Regions from separate parts of the Nostoc sp. 2RC genome, predicted to be linked through region 2. Evidence: predicted binding sites of a transcription regulator. Region 2 holds the regulator's gene; each other region holds the start of a gene.
What was found. Region 2 encodes NtcA, which controls nitrogen genes in cyanobacteria. Its sites were predicted from a motif close to TNTGTANNNNNNNNTACANA; they were not measured.
Positions count from the first base shown of each region.

Region 1: a site for NtcA is predicted at 818-837, ahead of rpe (ribulose-phosphate 3-epimerase). Genes of this name have one in related genera too.
Region 3: a site for NtcA is predicted at 1,075-1,094, ahead of glnA (type I glutamate--ammonia ligase). Genes of this name have one in related genera too.
Region 4: a site for NtcA is predicted at 950-969, ahead of GNE10_RS32870 (S-adenosyl-l-methionine hydroxide adenosyltransferase family protein). Genes of this name have one in related genera too.

Region 1 covers NZ_JACKZU010000167.1:2,471-4,679, forward strand. Annotated here, with positions in the region: gene rpe (ribulose-phosphate 3-epimerase) at 84-791, opposite strand; gene GNE10_RS19010 (S8 family serine peptidase) at 1,077-2,209, shown strand, end outside.
Region 2 covers NZ_JACKZU010000242.1:7,769-9,977, forward strand. Annotated here, with positions in the region: gene GNE10_RS23435 (DUF3084 domain-containing protein) at 1-576, opposite strand, end outside; gene ntcA (global nitrogen regulator NtcA) at 743-1,414, opposite strand; gene fabI (enoyl-ACP reductase FabI) at 1,794-2,209, shown strand, end outside.
Region 3 covers NZ_JACKZU010000037.1:19,848-22,056, forward strand. Annotated here, with positions in the region: gene glnA (type I glutamate--ammonia ligase) at 1-951, opposite strand, end outside; gene apcB (allophycocyanin subunit beta) at 1,309-1,818, shown strand; gene GNE10_RS06795 (Nif11-like leader peptide family natural product precursor) at 2,162-2,209, opposite strand, start outside.
Region 4 covers NZ_JACKZU010000545.1:1,293-3,501, reverse strand. Annotated here, with positions in the region: gene GNE10_RS32875 (hypothetical protein) at 739-894, opposite strand; gene GNE10_RS32870 (S-adenosyl-l-methionine hydroxide adenosyltransferase family protein) at 1,003-1,806, shown strand; gene GNE10_RS32865 (DUF2301 domain-containing membrane protein) at 2,079-2,209, shown strand, end outside.

The sequences.
Region 1 (2,209 bases), on a different contig from region 2:
AATGTTTCTTTCCAATAAAAATAGGTCGGGCAATTAATTTGCCTAACCTAGATTTTATAAAATATGGTCAATGGAAAAATGAATTAAACTTTCGCCAATTCTGGAGTAGGACGCTTGCTATTGCGAATTGCTGTAATAGCCTGTGCATAGTCATTGGTGTTAAATACAGCGGAACCAGCTACGATGGCATTGGCTCCCGCTTCCAAAACTTGCCAGGTATTATTAGCCTTGAGACCTCCATCCACTTCAATCCAAGGATCGAGGCCGCGTTCGTCGCATAATTGGCGCAGCTTTTGGATTTTGGGCAATACACCAGGGATAAAGCTTTGACCGCCAAAGCCAGGATTTACGCTCATAATCAATATTAAATCGCACAGATCTAGAACGTATTCAATTAACTCTAGAGGAGTGCCAGGATTAAGTACTACTCCAGCTTTTTTACCAAGTTCTTTAATTTGGCCTAAAGTGCGGTGCAAGTGTGGAGAAGCATTGTGTTCTGCATGAACAGAGATGATATCAGCACCTGCCTTAGCAAATCCTTCTACATACTTTTCTGGTTCCACAATCATCAAGTGGACATCTAGTGGCTTGGTTGTAACCGGACGAATTGCCTCCACAACCAGAGGGCCTATCGTAATATTGGGTACAAAACGACCGTCCATTACATCAACATGAATCCAGTCAGCTCCAGCCTCATCTACGGCACGAACTTCGTCACCCAGACGACTAAAATCGGCTGATAAGATAGATGGAGCAATTACAATGGGCTTTTGAGATGGGTTTTGGGTCATGGCTAGTGGGTTTTTAAGCGTCCTCGTCTGTAATCATTGTAACAAAATATTGAGCCGCATATTATAACTTTGATCCCAGGTTTTGGGGGGTGGGGAATGGGGATTGATGAGGGAGATGGGGAGACTTGTAGGGGAGCCGTTGGCGCAGCCTCTCGCAGAGAAGTATGGGGAGACAAGGGAGATGGGGAGATAAATTTTTCCCCTGGAGCCTCTTGTGCCCAATGCCTCATGCCCAATGCCCCATGCCCAATAACTAATGACTAATGACCAATGACTAAATAACAAATGACTAAAAAACTAACTTGGATAATTTGGGGATTGAGTGCTTCGTGTTTGAGTGCGCCGGTGATTGCTTCAGTTTTAGAGTCTCCCTTGGGAACTAACGGTATTGATGCTATCAAGCTACACCAAACTCCTTATAATTTAATCGGTCGCAAGATTGCTATTGGTCAAGTAGAAATCGGTCGGCCGGGAATGTTTGGTTGGGATAAGGCGGTGTCTAAAAACCGCGCTATATCTTTAGCTGCGGTGTTCTTACGCAATGGGCCAGCTAAGTCTAATAGCGGTGTTGACTCCCATGCTTACAATGTTGCTGGTGTGATGGTAAGTCAAGACAAAGGCATACCAGGAGTTGCTCCGGGAGCGCGACTTTATTCGTCTGCTGTCGGCTCTACTAAAAATATGGGTCAGCCAGAAGAGTGCTTGTCGGCACAGCATATAGCACTGCAAAATAGTGGTGATGTCCGTGCAATTAACTTTAGTTTTGGCGAACCTCTGAGCCGCGATCCTCGACCACAGGCGGCTCTAGATGGCAATGCTTTGTTAACTTTATGTGTTGACTGGTCTAGTCGCGTTCATGATGTTTTGTATGCCATTGCTGGCAACCAAGGAAAAGGTGGTATTCCCATTCCTACAGATAATTTTAACGGAATGAACGTGGCTTTTTCATCCCGCAGGGGGGGAGTTTTTAATAAAGTAGATGTTGCTAATCTGGCTGGTGTCAATCAAGGAGCCACTGGTCGGCTAGCTGGGAAAGAATTTAATATTGGTGGGCGTCGCGCTATCAGTTTAGTTGCTCCTGGTAGTAACATCAATTTACTTAATGCAGATGGCAAATTGAACAAGGTTACAGGGACAAGTTTTGCAGCACCTCAAGTGACTGCTAGTGTTGCTTTGTTGCAGGAACTTGGCGATCGACAGTTGCGAAAAAAACAACATCATTGGAGTACAGATTCTCGGCGTCATGAAGTGATGAAAGCTGTATTACTTAATTCAGCAGACAAAATCCAAGATAGCGGAGATGGTTTGCGTTTAGGAATGACTCGGACATTAATTGATAAACAAAATCAAGATTGGCTGGCTTCTGATGCTTACAAAGATCCAAAGATTCCTTTGGATGCTCAAATGGGAGCAGGTCA
Region 2 (2,209 bases):
TAGTTCAACTGCTGCCTGTAGTTCCTGTCGCTGATTGTAAACGCTTTGCAGTTCGGCTATGGCTTTTTGGTACTGACTGACAACTCGATCTAACTGCCCTTGAGTGCGCTGGAGTTGAGTTTGGGTTTGGGCTTGCTGCTGAATGGTGCGGTTGAGTTGGGCTTGGGTTTCCCTTTGCTTGGCATTGGCCGCCTGCAAAGACTGATTAATTGCTTGCAACTCTTGTTGGGCTTTGGCTTGGGCGATTCTTGCTTGATTTAACTCGCTTTCTACCTGACTTTTCTGGGTTTCTGCGGTTTTTAGCTGTTCCCGCTTTTGCCTGAGGTCTGTTTGAATATCCTCTAACTCAAAAACTCCCTGCCGCAATTTATCATCAGCAGCAAATAAAATTCCTAAGGTTGATGCTGAAATCAAACCCCCAGTAAAAATCGTTACTAGTACTGCGGTGTTTTTTGGACGAAGGTTAAAGAGTGAGAGGCGGGCTTTGCCAACTCGTGTGCCGATGCGATCGCCCACGGTTGCAATTACGCCTCCCAGAATTAAAATTGCTGCGATGAGGATGTATCCGGTGGTCATGTTTAGCTACCGAAATCCTTCCAGATACAGCCTACTACTTTTGACCATTGTCTGTGGAGAAGTGGAGGTTGGCAATAGCTGAGATTAGTCAATTTTAGATTTTCCTTGAGCTATTAGTGCGATCTTGAAAATACGACACGTGCCGACTCCGCTTTTTCCAATTGTTTTATGTGAACTGCCGACTTAAAGTAACGGGTTTATGCACAGTAATCTTCTTCTTGTGGATAGAAATCATCTTTTTTTCACGCAAATCCCCTAGTAGCCTTGTAACTGTAACACGAGTCGAACCAATTGCCTCAGCGATCGCTTGATGAGACAACTTCAAATCAATTGTGATGCCATCAGCACAAGGAACTCCAAAATCACGACAAAGAATTAATAAAAAACTCACTAACCTGGAACCCATATCTCGGTGAGCAAGAGTTTCAATCATCATCTCTGTCTGTAAAATTCGCGAAGACAGACCCCGCAGCATTAACATTGATAATTCTGGATTTTCCTTGAGTGCTTGCTCTACTTGTTCGATTGGTGCCGACAGTAATTCCACAGGGGTAAATGCAACCGCATGGTAAAACCTATCCGATTTATTTCCTGTCAGCAATGACAATACACCAAAAACACTATTTTCTCGCAGCAGTGCTACCGTTATTTCCTCTCCTGCCTCATACACCCTGGAAAGTTTAACAGCACCTTTTAAAAGAAAATAAACTCGTTCGGCAGGATCGCCAGGAAAAAAGATCGTTTTATTGCGTTCAAACGTTTCCACAACTGGCGGAAACGCCCCGGTCGCCATCTGACGAAAAACATTTGCTAGGGCTTTATCTTGTGTCACGATCATCTCCCTTCCCCTACCCAATGCCGGAAAAACAAAAACTAATTACCTAAGAATACACCTGAAAATTCAATAAAGCACCGTCAACCTTTCTGTACTTTCCTATACTCCAACTAATTGTTTGTTAAGTCACTGTTTATAATGATACATAATTGTCGATCTCTTCAGCTATAAATTGTTGATAAACTGTTCCGAGTAGTGGTATTAAAAAGCTTTTTTGAAGAACGAATAAAGAGAACTTGAGAATATCTTTAGAAAGAATCAAGAATTTGCTGATAGCAAACACCCTTACCAATATTCATTTTTGCAAATCCCGTGTAAAACAAAGACAAACTAGCCTCGGATTCTAGTATGCTCCTAATGATCGATCCCATTAACAATTTCTATGCTGAATCTGACTGGAAAAAATGCCTTGGTTACAGGTATTGCCAACAACCGCTCCATTGCCTGGGGCATTGCCCAACAGCTGCACAAAGCAGGAGCTAATCTGGGAATTACCTACCTGCCAGATGAACGCGGCAAAATGGAGACAAAAGTAGCCGAACTAGTCCAACCCCTCAACCCCAGCTTATTTCTTCCCTGTAATGTCCAAAACGAGGAACAAATTCAATCTACCTTTGAGACAGTACGGGATAAGTGGGGAAAGCTAGACATCCTGATTCATTGTCTTGCCTTTGCCAACAAAGAAGATTTGACGGGAGGTTTTAGCCAAACCTCTCGTTCTGGCTTCAAAACTGCTTTAGAGATTAGTACTTATTCTTTAGTACAGTTAAGCAATGCAGCTAAACCCTTGATGAGTGA
Region 3 (2,209 bases), on a different contig from region 2:
GTTGGTAATTGCTAACAGTGCTGGTGCGTGTTTGAGAAGACCGCCAATGTAATACAGTGCTGTTTCACTCAAACCAGCATACTTGTCACCTGCGAATAGAGGTTGACCATCTTTCCAGATGGACTGGTGACAGTGCATTCCCGAACCGTTGTCGCCAAAAATTGGTTTTGGCATAAAGGTGACGGTTTTGCCGTATTTTTTAGCAACGTTTTTGATGACATATTTGTAAATCATCAACCAGTCAGCAGCTTCGATCAACTTCCCAAAGCGGAAACCCAATTCGCACTGACCACCTGTAGCAACTTCATGGTGATGCTTTTCAATGGGTACACCTAAGTCTGCCATTGTCAACAGCATTTCTGTACGGATATCTTGGAAAGAATCCGTCGGCGAAACTGGGAAGTAACCTTCTTTGAAGCGTGGTTTGTAAGCCAAGTTGGGTTTTTCAGCTGTACCTGCTTTACCAGAATTCCAAGCACCTTCTTCGGAGTCTAAGAAGTAGTAGCCTTCGTTGGCGGTTTGAGCAAACCTAGCATTGTCAAAGATGAAGAACTCAGCTTCAGGGCCAAAGTAGACTGTATCACCAATACCAGTGGAAACTAGGTAGTCTACTGCTTTTTGAGCAATTACCCGTGGACAACGGTTATACCATTCACCCGTGCGGGGTTCCTTAATACTACAAACTATACTTAGCGTTGGTACTTCCATGAATGGGTCGATCCAAGCAGTGTTGGGATCGAGTACCATCGTCATGTCCGATTCGTTGATCGCTTTCCAACCCCGGATACTGGAACCGTCAAAAGGTACGCCATCAGTGAATGAACTTTCATCGATTTGGTTGTAGTACACAGTGAGGTGCTGCCAAGTCCCTACTGTATCAATGAATTTGAGATCGATCAGCTGAATTTTTTGGTCTTGGATTAAATTCAAGACTTCTTGTGGGGTTGTCATTGTTACTCCTTCTGTACCAATTTCCTAAAGTAAAACCAGAATCTTCCAAAACATCCTAGCCCTGCTGATCTCAATCAAGCCGTGACACACCTGAAATATCTTAAATACTAGATATTAGGGTATTTTGTAGTTTGTGTTACAGATATCTGGATTACAGGTTATATTAACCTTTCGCCGATCGTCTGTACAAAACTGGAAAGTTCATCACATAGGGGTCAACTTTGGCATAGAATCCTTATGTAGTGGATAGATTGTTTTTGTGCCGAATCTATTTTTAATAGCACAAAAATTTACTGTTGCATAAATGCAGCCAAATAAATATCAAACCATAGATAGCAACGATTGGGAGAAAAAGGAATGCGCGATGCGGTAACAAGTTTAATTAAGAATTATGACGTGGCTGGTCGGTATTTTGACCGGAATGCGCTTGATAGTCTAAAGTCTTACTTTAATAGTGGCACAGCACGAGTACAAGCGGCTGCGGCAATTAATTCTAATGCAGCGGGACTTGTCAAGCAGGCTGGTTTAAAGTTATACGAAGAACTGCCGGAACTGATTCGTCCCGGTGGAAATTCTTATACAACCCGTCGTTATGCGGCTTGTTTGCGGGATTTAGATTATTACTTGCGCTACGCCACTTATGCGTTGGTTGCTGGAAATACAAATGTGTTAGATGAACGAGTCTTACAAGGTCTGCGAGAAACTTACAATTCTTTAGGAGTACCCATCGGGCCGACGGTTCGTGGCGTGCAAATACTCAAGGATTTAGCTAAGGAACAAGTAGCAGCAGCAGGTGTGGCTAACACTGCTTTTGTAGACGAACCATTCGATCACATCACACGCGAGTTGAGCGAGATTGATGTTTAGATTTTAGGGTGGCGTCTTCGACCAACGCTACAACTAATGATAAATAGCGATCGCCCTCTAAAATTCAAGTGCGATCGCTTTTCTATGAAGCCTCAATTTGCTGTTTCAATTTAGCGATCGCACCTCTGTAAAATAATTTTGCTACATTGAAGCTGTGTTTTTGGAGTTGTTTTCGACTAATGCCTGCTGTGGGCTACGCCTACGCAATTTGCAAATCTTCACAGATCCAAAGCAATAAAAAATAACATAGCTGTTGACACTCAACAACCATGCTATTGTTTTGATTTATAACTTGCTTAGAAAATTTTGTTGTTTCTAGACTTTAAGTTTTCTAAAGTAGGAATTATCTAGGATTGAGATGGCGTCTAGTTCCCCATCCTGGATTGACGAT
Region 4 (2,209 bases), on a different contig from region 2:
CTTTTGGCTACTTTCAAATAGAATATTTTCACTCCTGACTTTCATAAACTGGCCTTGAAAATAGGGACTGGTAACTGGGAAACCAAGACATTTTCATTGTTTATTGTGCGTGCAATTCAGGGATTTTCTTGGAAAAGTCCTTAAATTTTTTTCATCTTAAATTAAATTTATACTTGCTTTTACCAAAAGATTAAATAATTATCTGTATCTTAGTTATATCAAAAAATTAGTTGGCTCCCTTTTTGATGAGAAATAAAGATGCTTCAACATAACGTATTTACAAGGTTGTTGGTATTATGTAACATTCCTTTCAAATAAAATTGACATCATTCAAGGTTCCACCAACCTCAGCCTGAGTACAAACTATTTTGTAACTGTATAAGACACATAGAAAACAAACAGCACTTACGTAAATGTCACAATAAGTTTTTTAGCTGATTTAAGAATTGATGTCACTCAAGTGACAAAATCAAAATCAACATGAATATTATTCTTGCCGATTACAATCTCATCAAAGTTATTTTTGATGGTATAGTATGCTTCAATAATTCAGGCTTTTCAAGAATTAACGCGACATATTTAACAGAAAGCGCCGAAAAAATTACAACCTGGAAAACAAAAATCTTAGAAGCTGTAATCTAAAATCTAAAATCCAAAATTGGTAATAGTACTCCCTGAAAACACAAAAACCCGCCGTAGCGGGGTACACAACAAAACTATGAACAGTGAAAACTTGATTTAGGTCGAATATCTCATCTCAGCTTCTAGTTGACGAATCAGCTGTTCGTCGCCTTTTGCTCTGGCTACTTGCAAGCGATGTTCTAGGCTTTTTTGAATATTCTCTCTGTGAGCTTCTCTGGCTTTTCTGGCAGCTTGTAATCTACCTTGATTCATAGGAATTACCTCTTATTTTTGCTTTTATGTCTTGTATTCTTAACTTAGCATATATTTTGTAGCTGTTGCTACAGAAATTTCTGAATAAATCTAAATTTTAGTCAAGCTATGTCTGAGGATAGGATTAGCGAACAACCACTGGTGACTTTATTAAGCGATTTTGGCGATCGCGATGTCTATGTGGGGGTGATGAAGGGAGTAATAGCGCAAATTAACGCTCAAATCATGATGGTGGACTTAACGCATCAAATTCCACCGCAAGATATGGCCGCAGCTCGTTTTTCTTTGATGAATGCTTACCTTTATTTCCCAATTGGCACAGTGCATCTAGCAGTGGTTGATCCAGGTGTGGGCAGTAGGCGACGGGCGATCGCAGTAGAATTTGCTCAAGGGTTTCTTGTGGGGCCAGATAATGGCATTTTCAGTGGAGTATTAAGCCAGAGTCCGGCGATGGCAGCTGTGGAACTCACAAATCTTAACTTTTGGCGGACTCCCCAACCAAGTAAGACTTTTCACGGTAGAGATATTTTTGCACCAGTGGCAGCTCATCTTGCCAGTGGTATTCCCCTCAAACAGCTAGGACAAGAAATCGATTTAGCCAGTTTGGTGAAGCTAGATATCCGCGAGTGCAAGCAGACTACCACCGGTGTAGTGGGTTGCATTCAATATATAGATGGCTTTGGCAACTTAGTGAGTAATATTCCTGGAAGTTACGTTGACGGTAAAAGCTGGTACGTCCAGGCTGCTGGGTTGAGTATACCAGGATGCGAAACCTATAGTAATGTCAAAGTGGGAGAGCTGATGGCTTTGGTTGGCAGTCACGGCTGGGTAGAAATTGCCGTCAATAGCGGCAATGCTCGCTTACAGTTACAACTTAATTTAGAAGATGCCCTACATGTATGGTTTTGCTGACAAAACTAAAAGTCTTTGTTGACTGTTGATTGTTGACGGGTAACGGTGGCCAGTGTATTGTTGGTGGTTTAACTCTTGGAACCAACTGGCTCGTATCAGTCAACCGTCAAAAGTCAACACATCTTAAATTTAAAAATCTAATTATTCATATATCCTAGTGCATACTTTTAGAAAAACTCACATTAAATCCGTCTCATTGCTGATAATAATAAAAGTACCATTCAGCAATTTACCGTAACACTCTACTTTGAATCATAACTACGTTCTTAGCTATGACTACGCAAACACTACCTACACCACAAGTTTATCAAGGTCAGTTTGGGGAATTTACAATCACTTCACACGATCGCACTGGCGTAATTATTTACCGCGCTGGCTTAATGATAGCTGCACTCAGCTTTGC